2 regions of the Ancylobacter pratisalsi genome follow, and region 2 is predicted to be linked to the other one. Evidence: riboswitches for the same ligand, from Rfam matches in the RefSeq annotation. Region 2 holds a riboswitch; the other holds the start of a gene.
What was found. A riboswitch is a leader RNA that binds a small molecule or an ion and turns the genes downstream of it on or off. The one in region 2 is predicted to bind cobalamin.
Positions count from the first base shown of each region.

Region 1: linked by a shared signal. The riboswitch ahead of G3A50_RS16995 (energy-coupling factor ABC transporter permease) and the one ahead of G3A50_RS04355 (CbtB domain-containing protein) in region 2 are both predicted to bind cobalamin.

Region 1 covers NZ_CP048630.1:3,626,545-3,635,826, reverse strand. The annotation lists gene G3A50_RS17030 (ABC transporter ATP-binding protein) at 1-633, shown strand, start outside; gene G3A50_RS17025 (amidohydrolase family protein) at 630-2,132, shown strand; gene G3A50_RS17020 (GAF domain-containing protein) at 2,129-2,602, shown strand; gene G3A50_RS17015 (amidohydrolase family protein) at 2,603-3,973, shown strand; gene G3A50_RS17010 (amidohydrolase family protein) at 3,998-5,224, shown strand; gene G3A50_RS17005 (amidase) at 5,237-6,466, shown strand; gene G3A50_RS17000 (TetR family transcriptional regulator) at 6,463-7,185, shown strand; gene G3A50_RS16995 (energy-coupling factor ABC transporter permease) at 7,285-7,962, opposite strand; cobalamin riboswitch at 7,999-8,238, opposite strand; gene cydX (cytochrome bd-I oxidase subunit CydX) at 8,354-8,494, opposite strand; gene cydB (cytochrome d ubiquinol oxidase subunit II) at 8,510-9,282, opposite strand, start outside.
Region 2 covers NZ_CP048630.1:874,329-883,610, reverse strand. The annotation lists gene cobO (cob(I)yrinic acid a,c-diamide adenosyltransferase) at 102-716, opposite strand; gene cobU (bifunctional adenosylcobinamide kinase/adenosylcobinamide-phosphate guanylyltransferase) at 727-1,233, opposite strand; gene G3A50_RS04360 (CbtA family protein) at 1,239-1,952, opposite strand; gene G3A50_RS04355 (CbtB domain-containing protein) at 1,971-2,156, opposite strand; cobalamin riboswitch at 2,190-2,404, opposite strand; cobalamin riboswitch at 2,476-2,694, shown strand; gene cobW (cobalamin biosynthesis protein CobW) at 2,829-3,896, shown strand; gene cobN (cobaltochelatase subunit CobN) at 3,915-7,166, shown strand; gene cobG (precorrin-3B synthase) at 7,163-8,425, shown strand; gene G3A50_RS04335 (precorrin-8X methylmutase) at 8,426-9,061, shown strand; gene G3A50_RS04330 (precorrin-2 C(20)-methyltransferase) at 9,058-9,282, shown strand, end outside.

The sequences.
Region 1 (9,282 bases), 1.9 Mb from region 2:
ACACGGCCGGACATCATGCTGCTGGACGAACCGCTGTCGAACCTCGACGCCAAGCTGCGCCTGCAGCTGCGGCGCGAGATCCGCACCATACTGGCAACGTTCGACTGCACCTCCATCATCGTCACCCACGATCAGGAAGAAGCGATGGGGCTCGCCGACCGCATCGTGCTGATGAACAAGGGGCGGATCGAGCAGATCGACACGCCGCACGGGCTGTACCAGAGCCCGAAGACCCTGTTCGCCGCCGACTTCATCGGCCATGCGAACTGGATTAGCGGCACGCTGTCGCGATTGGGCGGCGGCTCGGGCATCGTGACGACCGCGTTCGGCGCCGTGCCCGTCGCGACCGGAAACCTTGCGGACGGCCTGGTGACGCTGTGCATCCGCCCGGAACGGCTGATGCTCCTGCCCGCGGATCACCGCGCCTCCGGGACCCGGATCGACGCGGTGGTGGAGCGGCACGATCCCATCGGCGCGGATCTGCGCATCTGGTCGCGGCTGGCCGACGGCACGCTGGTGCAGTCGCTGGAAAAGAATGTCGGGCGCCCATTGCCGGCGCCCGGCGCGGCGGTCACGCTCGGTTTCGGCATCGGAGACTGCATCGTACTGCCGAGCGGAAAGGCTTACACATGAACGCACCCGGACGGCCGCAGGTGATACGAGGCGGATTGGTCGCCTTTCCCGGCGAAGGCGACGTGCGCCCCGCCGACCTACTGATCGAGGACGGCCGCATCGCCGCCATCGTGGGCCCCGGACAGCCCCTGCCTGAGGACGTCGAGACCATCGACGCCACCGACCGGCTGGTCATGCCAGGGCTGGTGAATGCCCACACCCACAGCCACCTCGCCCTTGCCAAGGGCATCTCGCGTTCCTGGACGCTGGAACTCCACCTTCACAACGGGTCGTGGACGGGTGGCGGGCAGAATGTCGACGACCGGTATCTGCTGGCGCAGGCGTCCGCCGCCGAGATGCTGCTGAAGGGCTGTACCTCCTGCTACGATCTGGTGCTGGAACTGCCGTGTCCATCGCCGGAGGGCATGTTCGCCACCGCTGCGGGCTATCTGGATGCCGGCATGCGCGCCGTGATCGCGCCGATGCTGGCCGATCGCACCTTCTGGCAGGCGATACCGGGTCTGCGCGCGGCGCTGCCGGAGGCCGCGCAGGCCAGTGTCGACGCCATCACAATGGCGGGGGCGGACGTCAATCTCGCCGCCTGCGACCGGATGCTCGCGCAATGGCCGCACCCGCGTGATCGGGTGAGGCCCGGTCTGGCGCCAACCATTCCGCTGCATTGCTCGGACGACTTCTGGACCGGCGCCCGCGCCCTCGCCGACCGCCATGGTGCGCCGATGCACGCGCATCTGGCGGAATCCAAGATCCAGGAGATCTCGGGGCGCGCCCGCTACGGGCACAGCCTTACCGCCCATCTCGACCAGCTCGGCATCCTCGGCCCCGATTTCACGGCGGCCCACGGCATCTGGCTGGACGCCGACGACCTCGACATTCTGGCCCGGCGCGGGGCGTGTGTGGCGCATAACCCGTCGAGCAATTTCCGCCTCGGCAGCGGCATCGCCAACGTGCCCGCCATGGTCGCGGCCGGCGTGCGGGTCGGCATCGGCAGCGATGCCTGCAGTTGCTCCGATCACCAGAACCTGTTCGAGGTGATGCGCCTCGCCTGCTATCTGTCGCGCACCGCCTCCTTCGACCCGGATGACTGGCTCACGCCGCGCGACGTGTTCGAGATGGCGACGTGCGGCAGCGCGCGCGCGCTCGGCATGCAGGACATGATCGGCGACATCCGGCCCGGACTTGCCGCCGACCTCGTGTTTCTCGACCTCGGCTCGGTCAACTTCACGCCGCTGAACGACGCGCTCTACCAGCTCGTCTTCGCCGAAGAGGGGCGCAGCATCACCAAGGTCATGGTGGGAGGGCGCACGGTGGTTGAGGACGGGCGCCTCACCACCATCGATTACCCTGCCCTCAGGACAAGACTGAACGAGCGTGCCCGCGAGCTGATGGCCGCCAACGCTCCCCGCCGCGCCGCGCTCGCCGCCATAGAGCCCTATGTCCAGCATTTCTGCGTCGGCCTCGCCCAGGGACGTATCGAACTCACGCAAGATTCACCGACATGACTGACGTTGCCACTCTCGCTCACACCCTGCAGCCGCTTCTCGCCGAGCTGATGGAACGCACCGGCGCGAAGCGCTGTACCGTCCGCATCGACCATCCCGCCCTCGGGCTGAGTGTCAACGTGCCCTGCGCAGAGGTGCTCGCGCCCGGCGCGCGCTCGATGATGTCGAACAGTTCGGTCGACCATCGGCGGGCCAGAACGGTCCGCTGGATAGAAAAGAGCCGGCGCACGCTGGTGCAAGGCGACGTCTTCGCCGACCCGCACCTTGCGCCGCCGGCCGCGCTGGTGGAGATCTTCGGCACGCGCTCCCAGCTGGTGGCCCCGCTTATCGGCCGGGATGACTATCTTTTCGGCTGGGTCTCCGCCCATTTCTCCGAAGGTCCCCGCGTCTTCGCGACCTCGGCCATCGAGGCGATCGAGGAGGCGCGCCGTGCGGTGCTTGCCGTTCCCGGCATGCCGCAGGAGATCTGAATGGACCCGGCGCCCGGCTCCCCTGCCGATGGAGAGGTCCTAGCCTATGACCTCATCGTCGAGGACGTACTGATCCTCACCGGCGATGCGGCGATGGCCGAGATCCGCCACGGACGGCTCGGCGTTCGTGGAGACAGGATTGCCCTCGTCGGGCCGGCCAGCGGCCCCGCCCCGGCGGCGGCGCGCACACTCGATGGCCGCGGCCTGCTGGCCATTCCCGGCCTCGTCAACGTCCATACCCACAGTGTGCTGTCGCTGATGCGCGGCGTTGCCGAGGATATGGGCTTCGCCCCGGCCTATACGCGCGGCGTACCGCAGGGCCACCTCATCAACCCCGACGAAGCCGTCGCGCTTGCCCGGCTCGGCGCGCTGGAATCGCTGAAGTTCGGGACCACGCTGATCAACGACATGTATGTCCATGTCGAGCACACACTGCCCGCCATGGCCGAGCTGGGGCTGAGGGTGTTCGCCAGCGATCGGCTGCACGACGTTGATTTCACGCGGGTCCAGCAATGTGACTGGCGCTACGATCCCGCCATCGGCCGGCGCTCGCTCGACGCCGCGCTGGCGCTGGCCGAGCGTTTCGACGGCGCCTTTGACGGGCGCGCGCGCGTCACCCTGGCCGCCCATGCGCCGGACACCTGCTCGCGCGATTTCCTGCGCGAGATCCGCCGCGCGCGCGACGCGACGGGGCTTACGGTCTCCACCCACCTCGCCCAGAGCCCGCTGGAGGCCGAGTTCATCGCCCACCGCGACGGCATGACGCCGACCGAGCTGCTCGATGATGTGGGCCTGCTCGATGCGCGGCTGATCGCGGCGCACTGCATTGTAATGAATGACAGCGACATCGCACGGGCGGGCGCGGCCGGCATCACGGTCGCCCATGTGCCGAAGGGCAATGCCGGTGGCGGCATGATGGCGCCCACGCGGGCCCTGCGCGAAGCCGGCGCCAACCTCGCCCTCGCCACTGACAACCTGCTCGGCGACATGATCGAGGCGATGCGTTGGGCGCTGTGCATCGGACGGCTGCAGACCGGCACGGTGACGCCCGACTGGCAGCCGGAGGACGTCTTCGCCATGGCAACCGGAAACGGCGCCAGCGCGCTCGGGCTCGCAGACGAGATCGGCGCGCTCACCGTCGGCAGGAAGGCCGACATCGTGCTTGTCGACATCGACCGACCAAGTTTCGTGCCCCTGCTCGACCCGCTGGGCAACCTCGTTCACTGCGGGCAGGGCAGCCATGTGCGCCACGTCGTGATCGACGGCGTGCTTCGGGTGTGCGAGGGCCGCGCGGTCGGGATCGACGAGGAAGACATCTGTCGGCAGGCCCAGCGGACCGCCGAAAACCTGTGGCAACGCGCGGCGGCCTGAGCCGCGCCCTGAGGAGAAGCAGCGATGGACCTGATCGTACGGAACGCCCGCCTTCCCCATGACCTTGAACGCGAGGTCGACATCGGCGTCGAGGCTGGCCGGATCGTGGCGATCGAGGCGAACCTTGCCGCCGAGGGCGAGGAGCTGGACGTGGGCGGCCGCCTGGTCTCTCCGGGCTTCGTGGAAACGCACATCCACCTCGACAAGTCCTGTATCCTCGACCGCTGCCAGTCACAACGCGGCGACCTCCCCGAGGCCATTGGCGAGGTGGCCAAGGCCAAGGCAGCCTTCACGCCGGAGGATGTCTATGCGCGCGGCAAGCGCACGCTGGAAAAGTGCCTGATGCAAGGCACCACCCACATGCGCACGCAGCTTGAGGTCGATCCCGGCATCGGCCTGCGCGGGCTCGAGGGCGTCCTGCCGCTGATCGAGGAATATCGCTGGGCCATCGACATCGAGATCTGCGTGTTCCCGCAGGAGGGGCTGCTCAACAATCCCGGCACCGACGACCTCATGGTGCAGGCCCTCAGAAACGGCGCCCGCGTCGTCGGCGCGGCGCCCTACACCGACACCAATCCGCACGGCCAGATCGACCGCGTCTTCGAAATGGCGCGCGAGTTTGACGCCGATATCGACATGCATCTCGATTTCGGCCCGACCGGCGACACGCTCGACCTCGACTATGTGTGCGAGCTGGCGGACCGCTATCGCTGGGGCGGACGCACCGCGATCGGCCATGTCACCAAGCTCGCCGCCGCGAGCCCGACGCGGTTCGACGCAGCGGCCCGCAGGATGCGCGATGCCGGCGTCGCGCTGACCGTGCTGCCCTCCACCGACCTGTTCCTGATGGGCCGCGACTGCGACTGCAACCAGCCGCGCGGCGTCACCCACGCCCACAAGATGATCCATCACGGGGTCAATTGCTCGCTGTCCACCAACAACGTGCTCAACCCCTTCACGCCGTTTGGCGACTGCTCGCTGATCCGCATGGCGAACCTGAACGCCAACATCTGCCATATCGGCGCAACCGACGACATTCGCGAGTGCTTCAACATGATCACCGAGCGCTCCGCGCAGCTGATCAATGCGCGCGACTATGGGCTGGCGCCCGGCAAGTCGGCCGACTTCGTCGTTCTGGACTGCCAGTCCCGCGAGGCGGCGATCGCCGAACTCGCCCCTGTCCTGTTCGCCTACAAGCGCGGGCGACGCACCATGACACGGCCCGCCGCGACACTGCATCGCCCGAACTGAACCGAGTCCCCCATGCCGCAGTCCACGACCTCCTTCGACCACCCTCCGGCCGATCCTTATGGCGCCTTCTGCCGGGACAATCATGTCGGCCACCCGGCCACCGGCGCGGGCCCGCTCGACGGCCTGACTTTCGCGATCAAGGACGTCTTCGACGTCGAGGGAAGCCGCACCGGTTTCGGCCATCCGACCTGGCTTGCGACGCACGCCCCCGCACGAGCGACGGCCGATGTTGTGACGCGGCTTCTGGCCGCCGGCGCGGACCTCGCTGGGCGTACGCTGAGCGACGAGCTGTGCTACTCGATCTCGGGCGAGAACGTGCATTTCGGCATGCCGATCAATCCCGCCGCGCGGGACCGGCTGCCGGGTGGTTCGTCCAGCGGCTCGGCGGTGGCGGTGGCGGGCGGGCTGGTCGATTTCGCCATTGGCACCGATTGCGGCGGTTCGGTGCGGGTGCCGGCGGCCTATTGCGGGCTGTTCGGCATTCGCCCCACGCATGGACGCCTGCCGCTCGCCGGCGTGTCCCGTTTTGCCCCACGCTTCGACACGGTAGGCTGGTTCGCGCGCGACGCCGCGCGGCTGAAGAACGTGGGCGAGGTGCTGCTGGGGGCGGCCTCTCCTGCCCGTTTCTCACGGCTTCGGGTTGCCTCGGACGCGTTCACACGCTGCGACGCGGAAACCCGCCCCATTCTTGAGGCCGGCATCGAACGGCTGGGGTCCCTGCTCGCGCGGCACGACAGCCTGGTGCTGAGCCCCGACGGCCTCGACACATGGCTCGATGCCTTCCGCACGGTTCAGGCGAGCGAGATCTGGACCTCTCTGGGCACATGGATCGAGGAGGTTCGCCCTGCCTTCGGCGAGGGTGTGGGCCAGCGCCTCGCCGCCGCCGCACAGGTGACGCTCGGGCAGGCCGACGCCGCGCGCGGGCGCACGGATGCCATCGCGGCTGAGCTTGCGATGATGATCGGCGAGGACGACCTGATCTGCCTGCCGACCACGCCGGGCGTTCCGCCGCTGCGCACTCTGGCATCGGCCGAGGTGGAGAATGACTACCGGCGGCGTGCGATGGAGCTGCTCTGCCCGGCCGGGCTCGGCGGCCTGCCGCAACTCACCATTCCGGTTGGAACGGTGAATGGCGCGCCGGTGGGATTGTCGATCCTGGCCAGACGCGGCAAGGATATGGAATTGTTGGATTTTGCAGCGAGGGCCTTCTCCGACCTGCCGACCGTTTCGGAGAACCGATGAACGCCAAAAGATCTGGCGCCCTGCCCGACGAGGACATTGGCCTGCCGGACGGCTCCGCTTCCACGCCGGCCAAGGCGAAGGCGCCGCGACGCTCGCCCGGCAAGCGCAATGCGGTCGCTACCCGCCAGCGGATACTCGAAGTCGCGATGGGCGAATTCGCCGAGCATGGCTATAGCGGCAGCCGGATCGAACGCATTTCCGCCTCCGCCGACGTCAATGTCGGCATGATCTATCATTACTTCGGCAATAAGGATGACCTGTACCTGGCGGCGCTGGAATCGTCCTACAAGATCATCCGTGATCGGGAGCAGACCCTCGACGTCAACGAGGCCGACCCGATGCTGGCGCTGAAGGCGCTGATCGAGCTGACTTTCGACTTCCTCAGCACCGACCCGCATTTCGTCCGGCTGATCATGAACGAGAACCTGATGATGGGCCGCACGGCCCAGCGGTCCTCAACCATTCCGTACATGACGCGCCCCCTGCTGGAATCGCTGCGGACCATTCTCAAGCGCGGGCAAAGAGAGAAGGTGTTCCACAGGAACATCGACGCCGAGAATTTCTACGTCTCGATTCTCGGCCTGTGCTTCATCCACGTCTCCAACCGTTACACGCTGAGCAGCATGTTTCAGCACGACTTCGCCGCGCCGGACTGGCTGGAAAGGCGCAAGGCGGTCGTGGTGGATGTGCTCACCAGCTACATCGCCACCGGCAAGTGAGGCGAACTGATTGTCGCCGCCTGCCCGACAGGAAAAATCCGGGAAGCGGTCAGCTTCCCGGACCTCGTTCAACGCAGATGAGCGATCAGCCCTGCCCGCTCACGCCGGGTCGTAGAGCCGGCTCTCGAACAGCGGGCTGCCCTTCAGTCCGTTGAACGCCTTGGCGGCGGCCAGCACGGCGAGGTCGATCAGCGGCTCGATCAAAATCACCAGCATGTAGGCCGCGCCGAACGAGCCGATGGAAGCCGCGTTCTCCACGGTGAAGCCATGCCCATAGAAGGCCCAGAACGCCACCCAGACCACGATCCCGGCCTGATAGGTGGTGGAGAGCGCCAGCGCCTGGCGGTACTTCAGCTCGACATAGGGCGTGCCCGGCGTAATGACGTGGCGCGCCAGCGAGGTCAATGCGAACAGCGGCACCAGCAGCGTGGTGACGTTCATGCCGTATTGCGGCAGATCGAACGGCGCGAAGAAGAGCCCCTGGATCAGCAGGCCGGCGGCGAGGCCGATGGCGGCGGGAGCGACGCCGAAGATCAGGAACAGCGTCGAGCCGAGGATGAGGTGCACCTCGGACACGCCGACGGGATGATGCGGCAGCAGCTCGAAGAAGGCGAAGACCAGTGCGGTCGTCACCACGCTGCGCGCAACCAGCGAGACAACGCCGCGCTCGCGCACCGCCTCGCCCGCGAGCTTCAGCGTATAGGCGCCGGCGCCAGCCGCCGTGACAGCGCTCAGCCAGATCTTTCCTTCGGCCACGAGGCCGGGCTCGATATGCATGTGGTTCTCCATTGCCGTCTCTCCCGACGGCGTAAGGGTGGACGCTCATGCATGGCCGGTCTCCTGACTCGCGGGTCACAGCGCGCCTTCCGCCTTCCCGGACCCATCCTTGCGGATGAGGTCCAGTGGCAATGTGGAAGGCCGCTCGCCGCTCACAGTCGCGGGGGCGGTCAGGGCTTCGGGCCGCTCCATCCTTGATCGGATGGCGGTCCTTCCCCGTTCCCGTTTCATCCGGACGAGTCACCCCGCCCGGACACCATGCATCGGGCTAGAACGCGTCGACGCCGGGCCGGCTGTCAAGCCGAACGGAGGGGAACCGCCCACATCCGGGACGCTCACGATCCCGGACGTGGATCTTGAAGACGGGAGCGCGGCGGCTCCGCGCCCGTGCTCAGTGCCGGTCGCGGATCGGCACGGGCCGGGGCTGCGCCTTGGCCCGGAGGGTGTCGTCCGTCAGCTCGTACCACATGGCGTTCAGCACCGCGAAAGCGGCAGCCAGCGGAAAGCCGAGAAGCCAGGAGAAGTACCACATTGTCGGTTTCCTTCCTCAGTACGCGTGGCTGTTGTCGCGCTGGATCTCAGCCGTATCGACCTTGCCCCACAGCACCCGATAGACCCAGGTGGTGTAGGCGACGATGATCGGAATGAAGATCACCACGCAGACCAGCATGATGAACAAGGTGAGGTGGCTCGACGACGCGTCCCACACCGTCAGGCTTGAGCGCGGGTCGATGGTCGAGGGCAGGATGAAGGGGAACATCGACAGCCCCACCGTCGAGATGATGCCGAAGATCGACACCGTGCTCGCCAGCAAGGCGGTGAACTCCGCCCGCGTGCGCAGCAGCAGAAGGCAGGCGAGAGCGCCGATGATACCCAGCGCCGGGCCCGCCATCATCCAGGGATGGGCGCCATAATTGGCGAACCATGCGCCGGGCGCGATCGCCACCGTCTTGGCCAGCGGATTGGACGGGCCTTCCGCGACGAAGGTGCTGGTGATGCGGTAGCCATCAATGCCCAGCCAGAGCCAGACACCGCCGAGCGCGAACAGCAGAACCGTCACCAGAGCGGCGACGCTGCCGACGGCACGGGCGCGTGTGGCGACGTTGCCCTCGGTCTTCACCGTCAGCCAGCCCGCACCATGCATCACCACCATCGCGACCGACAGCAATCCGCACAGCAGCCCGAAGGGGTTGAGCAGCTCGAACAGCGTGGTGCCCTCATAGAAGATCCGAAGTTCGTTGTTGAGGTGGAACGGCACGCCCTGCAGCACATTACCGACCGCCACGCCCATGACCAGCGCCGGCACCAGTCCGCCGATGA
Region 2 (9,282 bases):
GGGAAACTCCCTGAAGCCACGCCGCGACAGCCGGCGTCTCCTCCCAGATGGGAATATCCGGCCCAAATTTCGAGATCGCACGGCGAAGAATGCGCGAGGCATCAGAATTCGATGCCCTTCTGCGCCTTCACCCCGGCCTTGAAGTGGTGCTTGACCAGCGTCATTTCGGTCACGAGGTCGGCGGCCTCGACCAGCGCCGGCTTGGCGTTGCGGCCGGTGATGGCGACGTGCAGCCCTTTGCGGCGGGCCTGAAGTGTCGCGATCACCTCGTCGAGCGGCAGATAGTCGTAGCGCAGCGCGATGTTGAGCTCGTCGAGGATGACGAGGCCGATGGACGGGTCCGCCATCAATGCGCAGGCCTGCTCCCAGGCGCGGCGGGCGCTGGCGATGTCGCGCGCGAGGTCCTGCGTCTCCCAGGTGAAACCCTCGCCCATGGTGTACCACGCCACCCGGTCGCCGAAGGTCTCCAGCGCATCGCGCTCGGCCGAATGCCAGGCACCCTTGATGAACTGCACCACGCCCACGCGCGCGCCATGGCCGAGCGTGCGCAAGGCGAGGCCGAAGGCGGCGGTGGACTTGCCCTTGCCCGCGCCGGTGTGGACGATCAGCAGGCCCTTCTCGACGGTCTTGGAAGCGACCTCGGCGTCCTGCACCGTCTTGCGCTTTTCCATCTTGGCGCGGTGGCGCTCGGCCTCGGTCGAGGTGACGTCGTTCATGAACTGAGCCTTATCCCTTCACCGGCATGGTAAGCCCGGCGACCATGAAGACCACCCGCTGCGCCTCGGCGGCGACCTTCTGGTTGAGCCGGCCCTGCGCGTCGCGGAAGCGCCGGGCCAGCGCGTTGTCGGGCACGATGCCGAGCCCGACCTCGTTGGAGACAACGAAGACCTCGCCGTCATGGGCGCTGAGCGCCGCGAGCAGCGCGTCCCCTTCCTTTGCGAGGTCGGCATCCGCCAGCATGCGGTTGGTGAGCCACAGGGTAAGGCAATCCACCAGCACCGGCTGTCTCGAGGGCAGGTTCGCGATCGCCGCGGCGAGATCGTGCGGCGCTTCGAGGGTCTGCCACGGCGCGGGCCGGCGCGAACGGTGGAGCGCGATGCGCTCCACCATCTCGTCATCATAAGCCTGCGCCGTGGCGATGTAGGTCCAGGGCGGGGAAAGCCGCTCGATCAGTTCCTCGGCGTGCCGGCTCTTGCCTGAGCGGGCGCCGCCGAGGATGAAGGTGAGGCTCATGCCGTTCAGGCAGTTCCGGCCGCGAGGCGCGGACGCAGCCAGCCGGCAAGGCCGCCCAGCAGCACCCAGAACACGAAGCTCGCCGCCACCGTCGCCACGATGAAACTGTGATGCAGCGATTCCGGGATCGGGCTCTCATGGCTGTCGGGTTGCGGGGCGCCGATGAGATGGGGCGCGAGGATCAGCGCGACGCCCAGCGCGGCGAGGAGCGGAGTGCGGCCAAAGGCGATGAACGCAAGGCCGCCGGCCGTGGCTGCCGCCGTGCCGATCCACCACATCTGCCGGGCCAGAAGGTCCGCCGCCGGCATGGCGGGAAGCTCCGGCGGTAGGCCGAGCCCCGGCGCCACGGTGAAGACGGCAAAGCCGGCAAGGCCCCAGAGAAGGCCCTGACGCCAGCTCGAAAGCCCGCCGGCAAGCTCGCTGGCGGCCACCAGCAGCAGCGCAAAGCCGAAGCCGGTGAGGACCATGGCCAGCACGGTGAACGCGTTGCGTTCGAACCCGTCCGAGGGGCCCCATTCATCGGCGTCGTGCTCGTGGGCCGCGGTGCCGGGCGCGTGTTCATGCGCCGCGGATGCGGCCTCCTCGGGGGCGCCGTTCTCGAAGGTCTCTGCCTTGAGGATCAGCGGCACCGTGCCGAAGATCTGGATGGCGGAGCCGACAAGGCCAGTGCCGATGCCCGCGAGGGCGGCGACAAACAGAATCGTCCTGAAAAGTGACATGGTGCGCGCTCCCCGGACTCAGTGGCAGGGGAAGGCGGTCGCGTGGCGGACGTCGTGCGTGGCGTTGTGCACGGCGCTGATATGGGAAAAGCCCACGCCGCCGATCACGAACACGCCGATGAGGGCGGCGAAGGTGATCTGGAGGGCGCGCGAGGCGGCCGATTCGCGCGAGGCAGACGCGAGCGGGCTGTGGGAAGCGTTCATGACAGTCTCCTTTGGCCCTCCACCCGAGGGCCTTTGCGGGTTGTGTCGACGGCCGGTCTCCTGGCTCGCGGGTCTCGGCCCTTTCCTCCGCCTTCCCGGCTCGAAAGCCAGTGGCCAGTGGAGGGGGCTCGCCGCTTACAGTTGCGGGGGCAGCCGCGGAATCGGCGGAAGGCTTTCGCGCTCCGCCCCACCGCGTTCCCGTCTTGCGTCCCGTGGAACTCACGGGAACCGACGACGCGCCGACTATAGCGCGTGCGCGCCAGCCCGCAACGGGCGCGGTGGGGTTTGACACGGTTTGACATTCCCCGCCCGCGCTCCTTAAGTGGCGGCGACCGACGGTTTTCTCCCGCCTCGCGGGAGGGACTAAGAGGGAATGCGGTGCGGGGCAGGGCCTTCTCGGGCGCGCTCCAATTCCGCGGCTGCCCCCGCAACTGTAAGCGGCGAGCCCGTGCCGGAAGCCACTGGGATGACACCCGGGAAGGCGGCTACGAGGCGGCGACCCGCGAGCCAGGAGACCTGCCGTAGGTTCGGTCGTGATTCCCGGCGGGGTGCCCGGTGGTCAGGCAGAGCATGCCGGGCCCTTGCGTCCGGCGGCTTCGCGCGGAGTTCTCCGCGGCCGGTGCATCCCGTGACCCGACTGGTTTCGTGCCGACCGGTTTCTGGAGAGCCCGCATGAACACTGCCCAGACGTCCACTCTTTCGCGGGTGCCGTGCACCATCGTCACCGGCTTCCTCGGCTCGGGGAAGACCACGCTGATCCGGCATATCCTTGAGAAGGCGCGCGACAAGCGGCTCGCGGTGATCGTCAACGAGTTCGGTGATGTCGGTATCGACGGCGAGATCCTGAAGGGCTGCGGCATCGAGACCTGCCCGGAGGAGAACATCGTCGAACTCGCCAATGGCTGCATCTGCTGCACGGTGGCGGATGACTTCGTGCCCGCGCTCGACGCCATTCTCGCCCGCGAGCCCAAGGTCGACCACATTCTGATCGAGACCTCGGGCCTCGCGCTGCCCAAGCCGCTGGTGCAGGCCTTCCACTGGCCCGCCATCCGCAGCCGGGTGACCGTGGATGGCGTGGTGGCCGTGGTCGATGGCGATGCGCTGGCCGCCGGCCGCGTCGCCCATGACCATGACGCACTGGCCGAACAGCGCGCCGGCGACGTCTCGCTCGACCATGACGACCCGATCGAGGAAGTGTTCGACGACCAGATCGCCTGCGCCGATCTCGTGATCCTGACCAAGGCCGACCTGATCGACGCCGCCGGCATGGCGCGCGCCCGCGCCGCGCTCGACGCCGAGCTGCCCAAGGGCGTGCGCGTGGTCAGCGTCTCCGGTGGGCGGATCGATCCGGCCATTCTCATGGGGCTGGGCGTCGGGACCGAGGACGACATCGAGAATCGCCGCACCCATCATGACGACGAGCTGGAACACGACCATGACGACTTCGACAGCTTCGTCGTCGAGGTGCCCGAGATCGCCGATCCGGCCGAATTCGCGGCGCGGGTGACGCGGGCGGCGGAAGAGGCGGATGTGCTGCGCGTGAAGGGGTTCCTGCCGGTTTCGGGCAAGCCGATGCGGCTGCTGGTGCAGGCGGTCGGCCCGCGCGTGAGCCACCAGTTCGACCGGCCGTGGGGCGCTGGCCCGCGTGTCGGGCGCCTCGTCGCCATCGGGCTGAACGGGCTCGACCGGGCGAAGGTCGAGGCCCTGCTTGCCGGCCACGACGCACCCGTACCGGCCTGACCGGGAAGCGCCGGCGCCATGCACATCCTCACCACCACATCGACCAGCCTCGACGATCTCGTCGAGCCGGTCGACCTTGGCCAGACGCCGGGCGATGTGGTGGTGCTGTCCTTTACCGACAGCGACCTCGGCGCGCTGGCGCGGGCGCAGGGCGGGCCCGGCGGCGCGGCGCTGCCCAGCCTCAGGCTCGCCAGCCTGCGCGACCTGCGCCATCCGATGTCGGTCGATCTGTGGATCGACAAGGTCGCGGTGCACGCGCGGGTGATCGTGGTGCGCCTGCTCGGTGGGTTGGACTGGTGGCGCTACGGGGCCGAGCGGCTGGGGGCGGAAGCGCGGGCGCGGGGCATCGCGCTGGCCATCCTGCCGGGCGAGGACCGCGACGACCCGAGGCTTGCCGAGGCTTCCACCCTTGCCGCCGATGAACTCGAGGCGCTGCTGGGCTATTTCCGTGCCGGCGGGCCGGACAATATGCGCCAGCTGCTGCATCGCCTGGCCGGCCATGCCGGCCGGGCTCTGCCCTTCGCGGCTCCGGTGCCGGTGCCGCTCGCCGGGCACTATCCCTGCGGTGTGCCGGCCGGCGAGGGGCCGGTGGTGCCGGTCATTTTCTACCGCTCGATGTGGCTGGCGGCCGATGCCGCCCCGGTGGACGCGCTCTGCGCCGCGCTGGCCGAGCGCGGGCTCGATCCACGCCCCGTCTTTGTCGCCAGCCTGAAGGAGCCGACCTCCATCGCCTTTCTGGAGGGGATGCTGGCGCAGGTGAGCCCCGCCGTGATCGTGACGCTCACCGCCTTCGCCGCCGCTGATCCGGGCACGCAGACCGTGCTGGACCGCGCGGGCGTGCCGGTGCTTCAGGGCGTGGTCGCGACCACGCGGCGTGAGGCGTGGCTCGACGGCGCGCGCGGGCTAACGGCGTCGGACCTCGCCATGCATGTGGTGCTGCCCGAGCTCGATGGCCGCGTGCTGGCGGGCGCGCTGTCCTTCAAGGCGCCGGACCCCGCCCCTTCGGTGCCCGGTTTCTCCGCGCTGGTGAACCGGCCGGAGCCGGACCGTGTCGCGCAGGTGGCTGATCGGGTGGCGGCGCTGGCGCGGCTGCAGGCGCTGGCGCGGAACCAGCGCCGGGTGAGCGTGCTGATGCCCGACTATGCCGGCGTGCCGGGCCGTACCGGCTGGGCGGTGGGGCTCGACGTACCCGCGAGCGTGCGGGCGCTGCTGCAGGATCTGCACGCGGGCGGCTACCAGGTGAGCGACATTCCCGGTGACGAGCAGGCCCTGCTGCGGGACCTTGCCGCCTCGCCGGGCGCCTCGCTTTCGCTCGAAGCCTATCGGCGCCTTACCGCGGCTGTGCCGGCCGAGGCCATGGCGCAGATCGACGCGGCCTGGGGCGCGCCGGAGGACGACCCGGATGTCGCGGAGGGCGCGTTCCGGTTTCGCGCCCGCACGTTCGGCAATGTGACGCTCGCGTTGGCGCCGGACCGAGGCAGCCTGGCCGAGCGGCGGGCGCAGTATCACGACCCGGTGCTGGCGCCGCGCCACGCGCTGCTGGCGTTCGGGCTGTGGCTTCAGCGCGAGGCCGACATGGTCGTGCACATGGGCGCGCATGGCACGCTGGAATGGCTGCCGGGCAAGCATGTGGCGCTGACCGCCGGGTGTTTCCCCGAGCTGGTGCTCGGCAGCCTGCCGGTGGCCTACCCCTTCATCGTGTCCAATCCCGGCGAGGCGGCGCAGGCCAAGCGCCGGATCGCGGCGGTGACGCTCGGCCATCTGCCCCCGCCCACCATCGAGACCGGCCTTGCCGGCGAAGCGCGCGAGCTGGAACGGCTGGTGGACGAATACGCGCAGGCCGACGGGCTCGACCGGCGCCGGCGCGACCGGCTGGCGCGGCTGATCGTCGAGGAGGCAACCCGCACCGGGATAGCCCGCGATGCCGGGCTCGGTGGCGATGCCGACCCCGATGAGGCGCTCCGGCGGATCGACGCGTTCCTGTGCGATATCAAGGAGATGCGGCTCAAGGACGGTTTCCATGTCTATGGGCGTGGCGCCTGCGGGGAGGCCGAGCGCGACGGGCTTATGGCGGCGCTGGACGGGCGGCGGGTGGCGGCAGGGCCAGCGGGCGCACCGGGGCGCGGGCGTACCGATGTGACGCCGACCGGGCGAAATCTCTACGCCAGCGACCCGCGCGCCCTGCCGACATCGACGGCGATGGACCTCGGCCGGCTGGGCGCCGAGGAGGTGGTGCGCGCCTATATGCAGCTTCACGGCGACTGGCCGCGCGCGCTGGTGCTCGACCTGTGGGGTAGCGCGACGCTGCGCACCGGGGGTGAGGAGATCGCGCAGGGGCTGGCGCTGATCGGCGCGCGGCCGACGTGGGATCCCTCCAGCGGGCGCGTGACCGGCATCGAGGTGCTGCCCACCGCCGCGATGGGGCGCCCGCGCATCGATGTAACCTTCCGCATTTCCGGGCTGTTCCGCGACCTGTTCCCCGCCCAGATCGCGCTGCTGGATGCCGCGCTGAAGGCGGTGGCGCGGCGCGACGAGCCGCCGGACGAGAACCCGCTGCGGGCCGCGGGCGAGGGAGACGCACCGCTGCGGATCTTCGGCACCGCGCCGGGAGCCTATGGCGCCGGGCTCGAGGCCGGGGACATCGATCCTGAGGCGCTGGGCGCGGCCTATCTCGATAGCGCTTCCCACGCCTATGGCGGCGCGGAAGGTGTGGGACGCGCGGCGGGCGCGGCGTTCGAGGCGCGGGTGGCGGCGGCGGACCTGCTTGTCCACGGCGCCGACGATCCGGGGCGTGACCTGATGGAGGGCGACGCCGACCTCGCCTTTATCGGCGGTTTCGCGGCCGCCGCGACGCGGCTGGGGCGCACGCCCGATCTCGTGGTGCTGGACACCGCCGACCCGGCCCGCCCGACGGCGCGCCCTCTGGGCGAGGCCATTGCGCGGATCGTGCACGGGCGGGCGAACCCGCGCTACATCGAGGGCCTGATGCGGCACGGCCCGCGCGGCGCGGCGGAAATCGCCGAGACGGTGGACCGCCTGATCGGCTTCGCGGAAGCGACGCCGGCGGTGCCCGGCCATCTGATCGACCTTCTGCACGCCGCCTATGTGGGCGATGACAGGGTGCGCGCCTTCCTGATGGATGTCTCTCCCGAGGCGGCGCGCTTCGTTGCCGGGCGATTCGCCGGTGCGCGCGACAAGGGGCTCTGGCATCCGCGCCGCAACGATGTTGGCGCCGACATCGCCTCGCTGCGCGGGGAGGCGGCGGAATGAGCGCCGCGTCCGTCCGCGCCATGCGCCGGGGCGCCTGCCCGAGCCTGCCCGCGCCGATGCAGACCGGGGACGGGTTGCTGGCGCGGCTCCAGCCCATGGAGCCGTTGACGCTCGACCAACTCGCCGGGCTGGCGGCGCTGGCGAGCGAGCTGGGCAACGCCATCGTGGAAGTGACCGCGCGCGGCAAGCTCCAGCTGCGCGGACTGACGCCCGCCAGCGCGCCGCATCTCGCCGCGGGCGTCGATGCGCTGGGGATCGAGGTGCAGCCGGGATTCCCGGTGGAGACCAGCGCGCTGGCCGGGCTCGATCCGGCCGAGGTCTTCGACCCGCGTCCGCTGGCGCAGGCGATCTCGAACGCCGCGAGCGGGCTGGTGCCGGGCCTCGCGCCCAAAGTCTCGGTGGTGGTGGATGGCGGCGGTTCGCAGCATCTGCGCGCCCTGAAAGCCGACATAGCCGTCACCGCCGGGGGCGGCGGGCGCCTTCTGGTGCGTCTGGCCGGCGTCGCGGCCGGGGAGGTGGTGCCCGAGTGGGCCGTCACCAGCGTGGTCGGGCTGCTGGAACAGCTCGCCGCGTGCGGACCGGCGGCGCGGATGGCGGAACTGGTGGCGCGTGAGGGAATCGATGCCCTGCGCGCGAGTGCGGGGCTGACGCCGGCGGCTGATCGCGCCTGTCCCCCCGCCGAGCCGGTCGGGGTTCATTCGCTCACCGATGGCACGCTGGCGCTCGGCCTTGGGCTTGGCTTCGGACAGGTGGAGGCCGGCGCGCTGGCGGGACTGGCGGCAGCGGCGCGGGACGCGGGCGCGCGGTGCGTCGAGCCTGCGTCCGGGCGGGCGCTGCTGGTCATCGGACTGGCGCCGGAGACCGCGCGGCAGCTGAGGGCGACGGCCGAGGGGCTTGGCTTCATTACCGATCCGCAGGATGTGCGCCGCCGGGTGATCGCCTGTTCCGGTGCCCCGGCCTGCGGCTCGGCGCGGATGGAGACCCATGCGCTCGCGGCCGCGCTGGCAGGCGCGCTCGCGCCCTCCATTGCCCATGGCGATGTGCATGTGTCGGGCTGCGCCAAGGGCTGCGCGCATCCCGCGCGGGCGCTTGTCACCATCGTGGGGCTGGACGAGGGGATGGGTCTCGTGGTCGAAGGCACGCCGCGTGATGTTTCGGCGCAGGACGTTCTGGGGCGCGACGTGCCGGTGGCGCGGCTGGCGGAAATGGTACGCGAGATGTTGCGGAAGACGAGTGCGATGAAGAAGGACCCGGCCTGAGTGTCCATCCCGTTCGATTATGTACGCGACGGCAACGCGATCTATGAGCGCTCCTTCGCCATCATCCGCGAAGAGGCCGATCTCGGCCGGTTCGCGCCGGAAGAGGCGGATGTGGCGGTGCGGATGATCCATGCCTGCGGGCTGGTGGAAGCCGCGTTCGCCATCGATTTCGCGCCCGGCCTTGTCCGTGCCGCGCGCCGCGCGCTCATGGACGGCGCACCGATCCTGTGCGACGCCGAGATGGTGGCGCATGGGGTGACGCGGGCGCGGCTGCCGGCGGGCAATGAGGTCATCTGTACGCTGCATGATCCCGCCGTGCCCGATCTCGCGGCACGGCTCGGCACCACGCGCTCGGCCGCCGCGCTGGAGCTGTGGCGCGACCGCATGGAAGGCGCGGTCATCGCCATCGGCAACGCGCCGACCGCGCTGTTCCGGCTGCTGGAAATGCTGGACGCGGGCGCGCCGAAGCCGGCGGCGATCCTCGGCATTCCGGTCGGCTTCGTGGGAGCGGCCGAATCCAAGGATGCGCTGGCGGCGGGCGAGCATGGCGTGCCCTGGCTGGTGGTGCGCGGGCGGCTCGGAGGCAGTGCGATGACGGCGGCTGCGGTGAACGCTCTGGCGAGGCCCGGCATATGAACGCACCAGCAGCAGGACGCCTCATCGGCGTGGGTGTCGGGCCGGGTGATCCGGAACTGATGACGCTGAAGGCCGCGCGGGCGCTGCGCGAGGCCGATGTCGTCGCCTATTTCGCCAAGCGCGGCAATGCGAGCCATGCACGCGCCATCGCCTGCGACCATTTTCGCGAGGGAGCGATCGAACTGGCGCTGGGCTATCCCGTGACCACGGAGGCGCCCAAG